2 linked regions of the Lacibacter sediminis genome follow. The main gene of each other region encodes a partner of the protein of the gene in region 2 in a complex. Links are inferred from orthologs where the notes say so. Each region holds a gene or a part of one and is shown on either strand. Other genes may lie near its edges.

Evidence for each region.
Region 1: the proteins of mnmE (region 2) and mnmG are in contact, whole or in part, in a solved structure (PDB 9HIP), measured with the Escherichia coli proteins. The link is inferred for Lacibacter sediminis from one-to-one orthologs.

Annotation. Positions count from the first base shown.
Region 1 is NZ_CP060007.1:47,199-55,050, forward strand. The notes cover bases 2,061-5,043. They hold mnmG (tRNA uridine-5-carboxymethylaminomethyl(34) synthesis enzyme MnmG), read left to right. Parts: upstream 2,061-2,609; coding sequence 2,610-4,478; downstream 4,479-5,043. Other genes in these bases: H4075_RS00230 (hypothetical protein), read left to right, coding at 2,061-2,567; H4075_RS00240 (outer membrane beta-barrel family protein), read left to right, coding at 4,709-5,043. In the rest of the region: nadD (nicotinate (nicotinamide) nucleotide adenylyltransferase), read right to left, coding at 1-477; H4075_RS00215 (FeoA family protein), read right to left, coding at 496-723; rRNA maturation RNase YbeY, read left to right, coding at 779-1,216; H4075_RS00225 (CAP domain-containing protein), read left to right, coding at 1,216-1,878; more of H4075_RS00230, read left to right, coding at 1,950-2,060; more of H4075_RS00240, read left to right, coding at 5,044-7,165; H4075_RS00245 (helix-turn-helix domain-containing protein), read right to left, coding at 7,460-7,852. UniProt on the Escherichia coli protein: NAD-binding protein involved in the addition of a carboxymethylaminomethyl (cmnm) group at the wobble position (U34) of certain tRNAs, forming tRNA-cmnm(5)s(2)U34.
Region 2 is NZ_CP060007.1:744,591-752,410, forward strand. The notes cover bases 2,085-5,035. They hold mnmE (tRNA uridine-5-carboxymethylaminomethyl(34) synthesis GTPase MnmE), read left to right. Parts: upstream 2,085-2,845; coding sequence 2,846-4,225; downstream 4,226-5,035. Other genes in these bases: H4075_RS03360 (energy transducer TonB), read left to right, coding at 2,085-2,196; H4075_RS03365 (ExbD/TolR family protein), read left to right, coding at 2,337-2,807; H4075_RS03375 (hypothetical protein), read right to left, coding at 4,281-4,787; H4075_RS03380 (response regulator), read right to left, coding at 5,000-5,035. In the rest of the region: H4075_RS03350 (ExbD/TolR family protein), read left to right, coding at 55-723; H4075_RS03355 (ExbD/TolR family protein), read left to right, coding at 754-1,317; more of H4075_RS03360, read left to right, coding at 1,369-2,084; more of H4075_RS03380, read right to left, coding at 5,036-5,398; H4075_RS03385 (ABC transporter substrate-binding protein), read right to left, coding at 5,395-7,539. UniProt on the Escherichia coli protein: Exhibits a very high intrinsic GTPase hydrolysis rate. Involved in the addition of a carboxymethylaminomethyl (cmnm) group at the wobble position (U34) of certain tRNAs, forming tRNA-cmnm(5)s(2)U34.

The sequences.
Region 1 (7,852 bases), 700 kb from region 2 along the record:
ATGCGTAGCCGAAATTTCCAATAATGGAGCAGTAAGGGAATGAAGTTCTTTAATTTGGTGAGGAACTATTGGGAAGCCCGGTCTCGTGTAAACATAGATTGGGAAGCCTGCCATGATCTGCTCAGCATTTTTCCACTTATCCAGGTTTTGAAGGCTGTCACTACCCATAATCACGGAAAAAGAATGTTGGGAATATTTCTCCTGTAAATAGGTTAGCGTTGTAATTGTATAAGAGGGTTTGGGTAATCTAAACTCAATATCAATTGCTTTTAGAGAAGCACTTTTTTGGATAGCCAGATTTACAAGATGCAAGCGATCGTATTCATTTAAAAGATACTTTTGCTGCTTAAACGGATTTTGCGGAGAAACAACAAACCAAACCTGTGAAAGGTCGGTTTCGTTTAAAATGTGCTGGGCAATAATAAGATGTCCCGCATGGATGGGGTTAAAAGAACCAAAATAAAGTCCAATCTTCATTAATTAATTGAATTACAATTAGTTAGGTGTTTTAACCAATATGCTTTGAGCTTCTTCGATCCGCAGACTTAATTGATAGCCTGCTACTTTTATGCTGATGGGGTCACCTAAAGGAGCCTGCATTTCCACTGTAACTTCCTCTCCTGGGACACACCCCATTTCCATCAACTTCAAAAAAATCTCGTCATTTTCAAAAGAGTGAATAATTGCTTTTTGTCCAGGTTCTAATTCCGATAATCTTTTCATACGCAGTTGCAAAAGTATCGCTTCCTGAAATGAAACTTTCCCGAATTTTGGAATTATGCAGGCAGCACGTGTTAATTTTTTTTACCAGGATGTAACGTTTTCTTTTTCCAACCGAACAAGAGTAAAGGGGTTTGTAAAGAAGTTATTTCATAGAGAAGGGTTTAAATTAAGTGAATTAAATATCATCTTCTGCACGGATGAAGCTTTGCTTGAGATCAACAGGAATTTTCTGCAACACGACTACTATACAGACATTATTACTTTTCCTCTTAGTACAGGATCTCAACCAATTCAGGCTGAACTTTACATCAGCATCGATAGGGTTCGGGATAACGCTAAACAAGCCGCTACTTCTTTTAAAGACGAACTTCACAGGGTAATTTTTCATGGATGTCTCCACCTTGCAGGATATGGCGATAAGTCTTCACAACAAATTAAGAAGATGCGTGAACGGGAAGACCATTATTTGCGTTTATACAGCAAACAACAGTAATGATCCGGTTCCTGCTTTCCTTTCTGTTCGTTTGTTTAGCAAGCCTGTCCTTTTCGCAGGGAGTAATTGTATTGCAGGATAAACCCTTTGTATACAATCAGCTTCGTGATACAGCCGTTTGGAATCGACTGGTTTCTAGCCGGGGCTTTGCGGACTTATCAGTAATGGAGCAGGATTTTTTCTATTGGACTAATTTGATGAGAAAGAATCCGGGGCAATTCGGTGAAACAGTATTGCAAGAATTTTTAAGACAATTTCCAGAAGCCAGTTCGCCTGATGCAAAATCACTCGCTGCTGATTTGAAGAAAGCTCAAAGAAATCTTCCATTTCTTGATCCCGACCATGGGCTGTGTGTTATGGCCTCAACCCATGCTAAAGATTTGAAGAGTAGAAATGGTATTATTTCGCACCAGTCTTCTACCGGTAAAGATTTTGTGCAAAGGATAAAAGAGGCAGGCAAATACCGCTGCGGTGCAGAAAATGTGTTTGTCGGTACTCCGGACGCATTAGACGCCTTAATACTTCTTCTTATTGATAAAGGCGTGAAGGATAAAGGTCATCGCAAAAATCTCCTTGACCCCTCCTTCACATTAATGGGCGCCTCTTTTGAGGAGATGAACAGTAAAAAGGCTGTCTTGGTACAAGACTTCGGTTGCAAATAAGTTTCACGAAACACAGTTTCATCATGAAACTGTGTTTCGTGAAACAGTAACTTTGTTCAAAATCAGATTACATGCCCAGGAAGAGATGGACAGCCCAAACAGAAGTTACCCCCTCGCTTTTAAAGTTCAGAGAAAAGAGAAAATGGCAGATTGCACTTAGAAGATATTTGCTGGAGAGAAACCCTTGTGTGTCTTATGCCCCCTACTTTGGCTTAGACATTGAAAGCTTTCGAAAATGGATTGAAATGCAGTTTACAGAAGATATCTCTTGGGAAAGCTTTGGACAAAACTGGCAGTTTGATCACATTATTCCTGTAACCTATTTTGATTTTGCAGACGATGATGAATTAACGCTGTGCTGGAACTTCACCAATATTCGGGTAGAAACCATACAAAACAATAAGGATAGGGGTAACAGGGTTGATGTTTTGATGGCAAAGGATTACTTCGGCAACTTATACAAAGAAACGGGCTACGAAGTTTGCCAGGAGCTATTGAGAAAAATCGAACGCATTGAAATAGCGGAAATAATCCCGACTACAAATCAAAAGGCGTTTATACTTCAGCATAAAGACTACCTGAAACACATTGAAGGGTTTACTTCTTATGAATTTGAACTGCTGAACTCCGGACGGGATATCGAAGAAGTAAAAAAAGAGGCCGAGCTGATCAAAAAGCTGGGGCGATAATCAGAAACCAGATGGAAAACAATTTGGTTAACTTTGCGCCCTATGTTTCCTGAATACGATGTGATAGTTGTTGGTGCCGGCCATGCCGGTTGTGAGGCGGCCGCCTCTGCTGCGAATATGGGCAGTAAGGTGTTGTTGGTTACAATGAACATGCAGACCATTGCTCAAATGAGCTGTAATCCTGCTATGGGCGGAATTGCCAAAGGCCAGATCGTACGGGAAATAGATGCTCTTGGAGGGTATAGTGGAATTGTTAGTGATAAGAGCATGATCCAGTTCAGGATGCTCAACCGATCAAAAGGCCCGGCTATGTGGAGCCCAAGAACACAAAACGACCGGATGCTCTTTGCCACAACATGGAGGGAAATGCTGGAGCAAACGCCTAATGTTGATTTCTACCAGGATATGGTGCGCCAACTGTTGGTGAAGGATGGCCGTTGCTACGGAGTTATAACGGGGTTGGGCCATGAGATCAAAGCAAAATCAGTGGTGGTCACCAGTGGTACTTTTCTGAACGGTGTTATTCATATTGGTGAGAAGCAATTAGGTGGCGGACGTATTTCAGAGAAAGCAGCAACAGGGATTACCGAGCAATTGGTTGAGCTTGGATTTGAAAGCGATCGCCTCAAAACAGGCACACCTCCACGAATTGATGGACGCAGTCTCGATTATTCCAAAATGGAAGAACAGAAGGGCGACGAAGAGATCACTGGTTTTTCCTACATGGATGTTCCCGTCATTAAGCCCGAGCAACAACGAAGCTGTTTTATTACATATACAAGCCAGGAAGTACATGATGTTTTAAAGACTGGTTTCGACCGCAGCCCCATGTACCAGGGTCGCATCCAGGGAACTGGTCCACGTTATTGCCCGAGTATAGAAGATAAGATCAATCGATTTGCCGAACGTGATCGTCACCAACTATTTGTTGAGCCGGAAGGCTGGAACACAGTTGAGATTTATGTAAACGGATTTTCAACTTCATTACCGGAACAAGTGCAATACGAAGCTCTTCGTAAAGTGGTAGGTTTTGAGAATGTGCGCATGTTCCGCCCCGGCTATGCGATTGAATACGATTTCTTCCCACCAACACAATTGACCTACTCACTCGAAACAAAACAAATACAGAACCTGTTCTTTGCCGGCCAGATCAACGGAACCACTGGTTACGAAGAAGCGGCTTGCCAGGGATTAATGGCCGGCATCAATGCGCATTTGAAAGCAACAGAACAGGATCCGTTTATTTTAAAAAGAAGCGATGCCTATATCGGTGTGTTGATCGATGACCTCATCAGCAAAGGCACAGATGAACCATATCGCATGTTTACCAGTCGTGCTGAATACAGAACACTGCTGCGCCAGGATAATGCTGATCTGCGGTTAACCGAACTCAGTTACAAAATGGGATTAGCAACGCAGGAACGCATGGATAAAACCCGCAGCAAACTGGATGCGGTGGAACGCATCAAATCATCGCTGGCAGATGTTTCACTCACGCCTGAAGAAATCAATGAGCTCCTTGTTGCAAACAATAGTGCGCCACTTACGCAAAAACAAAAAGCATTACAACTGTTACTTCGCCCCGGTATTCAATTGAGCAAACTGATTGCTGCATCACCCACCTTACAACAACTAACGGGAACGCCTACCGCAGAAGTAATGGAGCAGGCAGAAATACAGGTGAAGTATGATGTGTACATCGAAAAAGAAAAAGAACTGGTACAACGCATGAGCCAATTGGAAGACCTCGAAATTCCAAACAGTTTTGATTATAACAAGATCTCTTCTTTAAGTACAGAAGCATTGCAGAAGTTTAAAAAAATCAAGCCACGCACGCTTGGCCAGGCATCACGCATTTCAGGTGTAAACCCAAGTGATGTGCAAATACTCATGGTGTATATGGGGCGTTAACCTGACGAATTTTTCACATACAATCAATTTGGTAAAATTGTGACAAGGATTAACAATTGTTAACTCCATTCAATAGTTTATTTCACTCTCTGTCATTAATCACTACGACACGATTCGTTTTTAAACAACATTTGTGAAACCGAATCATCATGTTGCATGCAACGACTGCATGTACATTAACATGCTTGCAAAAGTTACCATTGATTCGGGTGTCTATAACACTTGAATACATGAACAGAGTTACATTAAGCCTTATCATCCTTTTCTTTGCAGCAATTGTATCTGCACAAACATCCGTACGTGGAAAAATAACAACCACCATTCTTAACCAGGATAAGAAACCGGTAGAGAATGCAACAGCTGAATTATTGCGGAGTAAAGATTCTTCATTGGTAAAAACAGCATTGTCTGATAAAGCCGGACTTGTAGAATTTGAACGCATCCCCTTAGGTTCTTATATTATTCGAACCAGTCTTGTAAATCACGAGAAACAATTTTCATCAGTCATTACAATTTCCGAAAATCAAACAACAGCATCAGCAGCAGATGTTGTACTTCAACCTTCAGCCACACAATTAAAAACAATTGAAGTAACAGGAAGGAAACCGTTCATTCAACGCCTTGGTGACCGTATCGTTGTAAACGTTGAAAACAGTGTGGTGAATGCTGGAAGTTCTGCCTTTGATGTATTGGAACGTTCACCAGGTATTTTAATTGATGCAAATGATAACCTCAGCATGCGTGGCCGCAGCGGTGTCATCATCATGATCGATGGAAAACCAACACCCATGAGTGGTGCCGATCTGGTGAACTACTTACGAAGCCTTCCATCAAATGCTATTGAACGCATTGATCTTATCACCAACCCATCATCAAAGTATGATGCAGCAGGTAATGCAGGCATCATTGATATCCGCATGAAAAAAGATCAACGCTTTGGTACCAATGGCAGCATTACTGCAGGTTACGGACAAGGTGTTTATCCTAAAGCAAACGGCGGTATCAATTTCAATCACCGCAATAAGAAAATGAATTTGTTCGGTGGTTATAATTATGCCTACCGGATGAATTTGAATAACCTGTTGCTCGATCGTAATTTCTTTACCAGCTCTGGCGAATTCACCGGGAAAGATGAAAAGAATAACTATACCAAAATTCCTTTAGACCTGCACACCTTGCGTATTGGTGCCGATTTCTTTCCTTCGAAAAAAACAGTGATCGGGTTTGTGGTAAACAGCAACATGAATTTTATCAGACCAAATAATAATAACAGTTCTGTTGTGAGTGATGCATCCAAACAACCCATGTTCACCTTCCGCACACAAACACGCAGCCAGAATGAAAACAAGAATGCTGTGGCGAACGTGAACATCAAACATACATTCGATAGTACTGGAAAAGAATTAACAGCCGATATTGATATGGGTTATTTCGGATCAGATAATGATTCACGTGTGGCAACACAATATTATAAACTCGATGGAACTGCATTGCAACCTGATTATATATTAGATGGATTCCAGAAAGGGAACTTACGTCTTGCAACAGCAAAGGCCGATTATGTGCAACCTATGAAAAGCAAAAGCCGTTTTGAAGCAGGCTTTAAAACAAGTTTGGTGCATGCCGATAACGATGCACGCTTCTTTGATATGAGCAGCGGTTCACCAATTGATGATGAAAACAAAACCAATCATTTTTATTACGACGAAAATATCAACGCAGCTTATACCAACTTTAAAAAAGAATACAAGAAGTTTGACTTCCAGATCGGCTTACGTGCAGAGAACACTAATGTAAAAACTAAACAGGTAAAAGGAAACATCACATGGGATTCATCATACACACAACTCTTCCCAAGTGCCTTCTTTAATTATAAGCTGAAAGAAGATCAAACATTGGGCGTATCTGTCAGCCGTCGTATCGACAGACCAAACTATTCTCAACTGAATCCATTCTTATTCCTGATTGATGTAACAACTTATTCAACCGGTAACCCGGCTCTGTTACCACAGTTCACCTGGAGTTATGAGTTGAACTATACCGTGAAGAATATCAACTTCACACTTGGTTACAGCCGCACAAAGAATAACCAGAATATTGTGATCACACGATTTAAAGATGCGTTCCCCAATATTCCGAGTGATGACAACATTACGGTGCAGATACCGGTGAACCTTGCTTCATCTGATTACTATGGCTTAACTGTTGCTGCACCTGTACGCATCAACAAATGGTGGAACATGATGAACAATGCCAATGTGTTTTACAATCATTTCAATGGCAGACTTGCAGGAACAACATTAGATAATGGTAAAGCAGTGGTGAACCTCAGCAGCAATCATACGTTCACCTTTGGTAAAGGCTGGACTAGTGAATTGTTTGGTAACTATAATTCAGGTGGACAATATGGTTTTATGGCCATGCGTCCGCAATGGGGTGTGGGTGCAGGTGTACAAAAAAGTTTATGGAAAGGAAAAGGCCAGGTGCGTTTCAACATCACCGATATTTTCTGGACCAATTTACCAAGAGCAACAATTACGTATAACAACTATATCGAAATATGGAGAGCATACCGTGAAACAAGAGTAGCCAACCTCAGCTTCACGTATCGCTTTGGCAGTAATAAAGTGGCACAGGCAAGAAGAAGAACAACGGCATCGGAAGAAGAGCGCCAACGTGCACAATAAACCGCTGATGATGTGAAAGGAATGATGCGCATGATAAACATTCAGCGACTCTAACAACCAAGTACATTTTTTCTCATGTTGATAACGGGCTGGTATTCTTATCGGCCCTCTTTTTTTTCTTCACGAAAAAAATGAATAGGCAATAATCAACAGGCAATTGGCAAAGCGTGAAGCTTTGACATGCTATGTATTTTTGCCCGTTGCCTATTGACAATTGCCAATTGCTCTTCCTGTATTTCTTTGGAATTTGGTTTTTGTGTCTTGGATTTTCTTGTATGCCTTTCTTGTGCCTTTCTACCTTAATTCTTTCTTCCTTGCAATCTGCAATAACTGTAAGTGAGGTTGTAAATGCACCAGGCTGTCTTTCTGTAGAAACTGGCGGAGATGTTTGTGGAAATGACTGTAATCGTAGTAACCATACACACCGTAATGAAACGTTTGCGGACGGCTCACGATATGGCTCACAGCTTTGCGTATACGCAACACCTGTAAGGCCTGCTTGCTGCTCACACCCGTGCCCGATTCAAAATAACGTTGCAACGTGCGTGTGGAAATGCTGTAATGTGCAGCAAGATCTTCAATGGTAGTATTGAAATTATTATTGATCACTGCTTTCTGCAGGATCTCTGTAACAATATTGATGGGTTGTAAAGAACCACGGTATTGTTCAACAGTATCTTCGTAATG
Region 2 (7,820 bases):
GTGTTTATGGATTTTTTGAATTATTGAATCTTTCATTACAAAACTGGTAAGTAAATGTCTAAACTCAATAAAATTGCCAAAAAAAGTACCTGGGTGGATATGACAGCCTTCGTGGATCTGTCGTTTCTGATCCTTACTTTCTTTATGCTGGCAACGAAATTTAAGCCACCTGAGGTGCTTAAAATTCAAAACCCTCACTCAGTATCATCGATAAACCAACCGGAGAAGGATGTGTTTAAGGTTTCGTTTGATAAAGACGGCAAAGTGTTTATCAGCTTTAGTCCGGATAAAGACGGAAAAGAAAAAGCGCAACTGACTGCGGAAGTATTAAGCCGCCAAAAAGGTTTAGGACTCACGCCTGGTGAAATTGCAACATTTGTAAATTTTTCCGTTGGTGGTATCGGGGTTCCAATTGGCCAATTGAAAAGTTTTCTGGCGCTTACAGATGCTCAGTATAAAGAGTTTTCTCAACCCGGTATCCCTGTAAAGGATACGTTAAATAATCAGTTAAATGATTATTTAAACGCCTTGATCACAGGTACAGGTGGCCGCAAGCCTGAAAACGTAATGCTGAACGGAGATAATGGAACAGAGTATCCATATTTTAAAAATGTACTGGCTGCATTTAAGAAGAATGGTATTTTTTCCTTTAAGCTTATTACTGCATTAGAAGGTGTGCCAAGCGGAACGCCTCTTTACAAAAAGCAAAGAGAAGGTAAGTAAACAACATTTTTAACTTTAATAACAAACGCTATGGGAGCAGATGTATCAGCACCGGATAGTGGGGGGCATAAGAAAGGCCCCGGGGTCAAGAAACAAGCCCGTAAGGATACCAAGGTGGATATGACGCCGATGGTGGATCTGGGATTCCTATTGATTACCTTTTTTATCTTCACTACAACAATGAGCACGCCAAAGGCTTTTAAGCTCAATGTTCCGGACGATAGTGCAAAGGAAGAGGAACAAAATCAGGCGAAAGCGTCAGGTGCGTTTACTGTGTTGTTAGGTAAGGATAATCACATTTATTATTACGAAGGACAATTGGCCGAAGACGGTTCCAATTTTAAATCTTCTAATTTTAAAGATATCAGAGCCGAATTGCTCAGGAAAAAGGCAAGTACGCCTGAAAAAGATCTTGTAATTATTATTAAGCCAAACGATAATTCTGTTTATAAGAATGTAGTGGATATGCTTGATGAAATGCAGATCACTGACATTAAGCGATATGCGATTGTTGACATTTTTCCAGTTGAAGTTGATCTGATCAGCCTCACAGAAGGAACTAGCCCACCTGCTGCTCCGGCCGGCGGAAAATAGTTTATGGAAAAAAAGCAAACAAGCATCTAATTCTAAACACAACTGTTAATTATGGAAGTAAATAAAATATTAAGTGCCGATTTTCTTGATATCCTTTTTGATCAAAGGAACAAGGAATATGGTGCTTATGAACTCCGCAAAAACTACCAGAAGAGGTTAACCACCGCTTTGTTGATGACAGCTGGTGCCGCTTTGCTGATTTTCCTGATGGTGATCGTTGGTCGTAGCGTAAGTGACAGTAATAAAAATAAAGTCAAAGTACAAGACGTTACACTTGCGGAAATTAAGCAGGAACAACCTGAAAAAATTGAGCCGCCGCCGCCACCTCCTCCAAAACAGGAGCCACCAAAAATTGAGATCACCAAGTTTACGCCTCCTAAAATTGTAGAAGACGAAAAATTTGATGAGAAGCAAGAGGTGAAAGAAGTGGAAGAAATTACCAACGTAGGTAAAATTGACCAGGAAGGTATCAAGGATCCTGAAATTGTGAATCCTCCAAAAGTGGAAGAAGAAACAAAAGTAGTGGAAGCTCCAAAAGAAGATCCCAACCAGGTATTTACCAAAGTGGAAGTTGAAGCCCAGTTCCCGGGTGGTGAAGGAAAATGGAATCAGTATGTACAACGTGAAGTAGAAAAGAACATCGACGATCTCGTTGATGATGGTCAAGCCGGTACATGTGAAGTTCAGTTCATCGTGGATAAAGAAGGTAACGTAAGTAATGTGGAAGCATTATCAATGAAAGGTTCTAAATTAGCAGAAGTAGCGGTGAACGCTATCAAGCGTGGACCTAAATGGATACCAGCTATTCAAAACGGTCGCCAGGTAAAAGCATGGCGTCGTCAGAAAATTACGTTCCGTCTGCCAGACGAACAACCTTAAGACCTTTTCAAGAAGGAATATACAAGCAAGTTCCCCATCGGATTTCCGATGGGGATTTTTGTTTCTATATGATATCTGCTGAAGATATTTTCTTCTTATGGAATCATCTTCTTTTCACATCTCAATTGAAAACAAAGCTTATGGATGCAATCAATCAAACCAACAAAAGATCACTCAACATTGATTTCGCTCCAATGGTTGATCTTGGATTTCTGCTCATCACCTTCTTTATTTTCACCACAAAACTTACAGAGGCAAAAGCATTTAAGCTGAATATGCCTGACGATAGTCCGGTAGAAATTCCCACCACTACTTCTGAATCTGCTACCATCACTTTACAATTGAAAGGCGACGGTGTTGTTGATTATTATGAAGGGTTTGAACAAAAGCCTTTACAGAAAGGGACACTTACTCTCTATGCACAAAACTCTGTGCGAACTCATTTAATTGACAAACGCAATCGTATTCTTCAAAAGCACGGCAGTGATACAAACTATGTAGTTCTTATCCAACCAACCACCAAAACCTCGTATAAAGAAGTAGTGGATGTGCTGGATGAAATGCAGATTCTCGCTATCAACAAGTATGTTTTGCTCGACGGTAAGCAGTAAAAGTAGTGCAGCATGTCAGCAACCGTTAAATTTGCAGCATGCTCGGAAAATTATCTGGTTGGGACGATACAATTGTTGCGCTTGCAACACCAAATGGAGTAGGTGCCATTGGCGTTATCCGTTTAAGCGGACCAAAGACGATTGCGATCGTTAATCAATTGTTTCCTTCAAAAGATCTTTCAAAACAATCATCGCATACCATTCATGTTGGCTTTTTGAAGGATGGAGATAAAGTGTTGGATGAAGTAGTAGTATCATTATTTAAAAATCCCAAAAGTTATACGGGTGAAGATGTGATTGAGATTTCCTGTCATGGTTCTCCCTTTATCCAGGAGCAGGTGATCAACACAATTGTGAAGCATGGGGCTCGTTTAGCAAAGCCCGGTGAATTTACACAACGTGCTTTTTTGAAAGGTAAACTTGATCTTACACAGGCGGAGGCAGTGGCTGATCTTATTGCAAGCAATACAGAAGCATCACAAAAAACAGCATTGCATAATATTCGTGGCGGGTTTTCAACGGTATTAAAAGAGTTGAGAGAACAACTGATCACGTTCTCAGCATTGATTGAACTGGAGCTGGATTTTTCGCAGGAAGATGTGGAGTTTGCCGATCGCACAAAATTTTATGAACTCATTCATCGCTCACAAAAAGTAACTACTGATCTGTTGCAGTCGTTTCAATTAGGCAATGTGATCAAGAACGGTGTAAGTGTTGCCATTGTTGGTAAACCCAATGCTGGCAAATCAACTTTACTGAATACATTATTGAATGAGAACCGTGCAATTGTGAGTGAAATTGCCGGCACCACAAGAGATACCATTGAAGAAGTGATCAACATCAACGGTATTCTGTTCCGCTTGATCGACACCGCAGGTATACGCAAAAGCATAGATGCCATTGAAGTGATCGGTGTAGAAAAAAGTATGGAGAAAATGCAGCAGGCCGATCTTGTACTTTATCTATTTGATGTAAACACCGAATCAAAAGCTGAGCTGGAAACTGCATTACTGCAGGTAAAGCAACAAAACAAAAGCTATTTACTTATAGGTAATAAAGTGGATGTGCTTGGTGAAGAAGAAGCGCAACAAAAGTTCTATGGAGACGGCGTGTTTTTTATTGCCGCCAAATCAAACAAACATATTGATGTATTGAAGGAGCGGTTGGTTGATAAAGTGGTGCAGGGAACCATACAAACAGAAAGCACCATTGTTACCAATGCCCGGCATTATACTGCATTGCAGGAAGTAGAAAAATCATTGAACGATATCAAAGCAGGGCTGGATAATCAATTGCCCGGCGATCTGCTGGCGCTGGATATTCGCAGGTGTCTTCATTTCCTTGGAGAGATCACAGGTGAGATCACCAATGAAGATCGTCTAGATTATATTTTTAGCAAGTTTTGTATCGGAAAATAAAAAAAGCGTCGCCTGGAAAAAGCAACGCCGAAACCAAAACAACTGCATGAGAAGATTAAGGAATGTTGATACTCCTGATCGTACATTCATTGATGATTTTACCTGTGCCGTATTTATCCCAAAATACTACTTGTATATTATAATTCTTTTCCCATTCCATCGGCTTGCCGGTGTTAATGGTGCATTTTAATCTTGTTGCTGAATCTCTTTTGAAAACATCATTTTCTGCAAACAGATCTTTTTCTTCTAACAGAACAGTTCCTTTCTCATCACTTATGCGCAAAGAACAACCTGCTGATACGTTACCATTCTTTTCAATCATCCCGTCAATTTCATCATTCACCAGTACAAAACTTTCACCAAGTGGTATGTCTGTATGCCCCAGCACCTCGTTATTCATCACAAGAAAAACGGACTTAGGTTGCATATTGATGTACTGAGCAGTTAAGCCCGTGTTTAAATCTTTTGTAACACCGGCGATTTTTTTGCCGCTGCATGAAACAAATAACATTGCAAGAAAGATGCAGGATGCAGCCGGTAAAAATTTTACCGGCCAGTTCATCGTGCATGATAAGATCCGAAGGGTGTTTTTCAGCAGCATATGGCCATTAAGCCACTCGTATTTATTGTTTCTGTCCTGCAAATACATAAGGTGTTTTTCTTTGTTAAATCAACACTGTAAAAGTGTAACAAAGAAAACAGATGTTAAAATTTTTGAAGGCGAATGGAAGGTTTTGCCAGCTGAAGCGTAGAAAAATGCAATTGAAAAGAAAGTCAACCGGCCAGCATTTCCTGGATAGCCTCTTTTGTGAGGGGCTTTACAAATACTTTTTTCACAGTGGAAAAGCTTTTCGCTTTCACTTTGTCCTCATGATAAACTGAAGAAGTATAGAGATAAACATTTGTATGAAAGTGATTGCGCTGCTCCAGCTGATCGATCTTCTTCAAAAACTCCCATCCATCCATCAAAGGCATATTAATATCCAACAATATAATATCGGGTAATGTTTGTTTCTGGTTCAACTTGCTATCGATGTAATGCAGCGCTTCCTGTGGATTTGTAAAAGCATCAATGATTGCATTGGGCAGGTGCATCGATATAATTTCTCTGCTGAGAAAATTATTGATGTCATCATCGTCAATCAGTAGAATATGTTTTACCTGTTCTGTCATGACTGCAATTGTTTTTTGGGAATATAGACTGTAAAGGTTGAACCTCTGTTGACTTTACTGCTTAATGTGATTTTGCCATTGAGTGTTTCAAGTTGTGTTTTAATAATGTAAAGCCCCATGCCTTTTCCATCAATACCCGTATGAAAACGTTGGAATAATGAAAACACCTTATCACCATACTGTTCAAGATCAATTCCCTGGCCATTATCTTCAACGGTAAGCATATAATACTCTTTATCTTCAGATGAAGTAATGTGAATAACAGCGTTTACATCCTTGCGACGATATTTAATTGCATTGGTAATGAGGTTTTGAAAAATACTCCGGATGATTCTTTTTGAAAACCATATTTCTTTTACTGAAAAATCATTGCTGATAGTTATTGCGGTTGTTTTTATCTGCTCACTGATTGATGCCGTAACGGTTTGCAGTTCTGTTTCCAACGAAACTGAGCTCATCGTTTCTCCGGCAACAGTTCTGAAGGAAAGAATTTCATTTACATCGTTCAACGTTTCGTTGAGTATGGAAATACATTCCTTTATCTTTTCGAAATAAATTTTATTATGTTCACCCAATTCTTCTTTTTTAAACAATCGTGAAAGACTCAAAAGGTTAGCTACCGGTGAACGGAGATTGTGTGATGTGATGTATGCAAACTGCTGCAGTTCTTTATTTCTTTTTAAGAGGGTAGAAGAGAGCTCACTCAATTCTATCTCTTTATTTTTAAGCTCGTTTACATTTAAAAAGATACCTGAAAGATGCAGGGCTTTATTATTGTGATCACGTTTAACTGCTTTGCTGATAAGAAGGCACCATTTCCATTCTCCTGATTTTGTTTTAAGCCGAACAATCACACCCTGTTCATCTGTCTCCGCATTGATTTGAGCGTGAACATAACCGATCAGTGGTTGCAAATCATCCGGATGAACTTTTGAACGGAGATAGCTGCGATCGGTTAAAAATTCAACAGGATCGTAACCAAGATTTGTGGCAGCCGAATCACCTAAAAAAACCGAATCGTTCTCTACATCCCAATCCCAGATGCCAATACCGGCGGCCTGTATGGCAAGTTTCAGCCGTTCTTTATTTACCCCCAGTTGCTCCTGCGTTTTTGTTCTTGCCTTTACTTCAAGTTCAAGTTCACGGGTGCGTTTGCGAACCGCTCTTCGTAACGACAGATTGTACACAAGGAATATTACGATAATAATACCTGCAACAATACTGCTGTACAAAATAATATTCAGTAACCGGTTTGATGCTGTTTTCTCAGGATCATACAGAAAGCCATCTAACGTAACAGATCGGTCAATAAGCCCCAGAGATTGATGTATATTTAGTATATGCTGCCATCTTCCTTCATTCATGTGACCGATCTCAACAAGACCGGGTAATATCAAGTGTTGCATTTGTTCCGCTTCATACAACAATGCTTCTTTTGTAACATTACGTTCTTTAACTCCGGGAAGTGTAAGAATATAGTCAGCCAACTCATCAGGATTTTTCATTGCATATTCCCAACCTTTAAAACTGGCTCGCTTGAATTTTTCAACAAGAGTGGGGTTGTTTTTTACAAGTGATGTTGATGTGAATAAAAGGTCGCCATAAAAATCAATTCCATAATTCACCGGTAAGATCGTATGCACATGCATACCTGCTTTTTCTAATTGGTAAGGCTCCACAGAAATATAACCGGTCATTGCATCTGACAGTCCGTTGATGAGGTCCATATTGTTCCAGCTATGTGGAATTACTTTTAATGAATCAAGCGGGATGCCCTCTTTTAAAAATAATGCCTGCAACTGCACCCACCCCTGGTCTTCTGATGCCATAATACGTTTACCAACAAGATCGGCCGGAGTATTAATGCCTGATGTGTTTAGCGAAATAACAGTATAAGCAGAGTGTTGAAATACAGGACCCACAACCATTAACTTATCGCCCTTTGCATAATTTAAAATAAGGTCGGAACCTGTTACTGCAAAATCAGCATCACCATTCAATACTGCTTTAACAGGTGGATGATCTTTATCGGCGGGAATAATTTTTACATCTAAACCTTCGGCTTTGTAATAACCTTTAAGTTGAGCGGCATAATAGCCGGCGAATTGAAACTGGTGCCACCATTTTAAATGCAGGCGCACGGGATTGTTCTGCGCAGAGGCGCTAAGAAATGTTATGCAGGCACTTGTGCATAACAAGAGATGTATAAAATGTGATATTGGTTTCTGTTTAGCCAGAAATTTTGGTTTTTGGGTGTAGTCACTTTTTCTTCATCAAATTACGGATATAAATTTTATTTAAACTGTATTGACAATATTAATTTTTTATACTGATAAGACTTTTAACCACTCATAAAAAACAATTCCGGCAATCAGCGATTTTACGGCTGGCCGGAATTACCTGAACTTATTGTTTACATTAA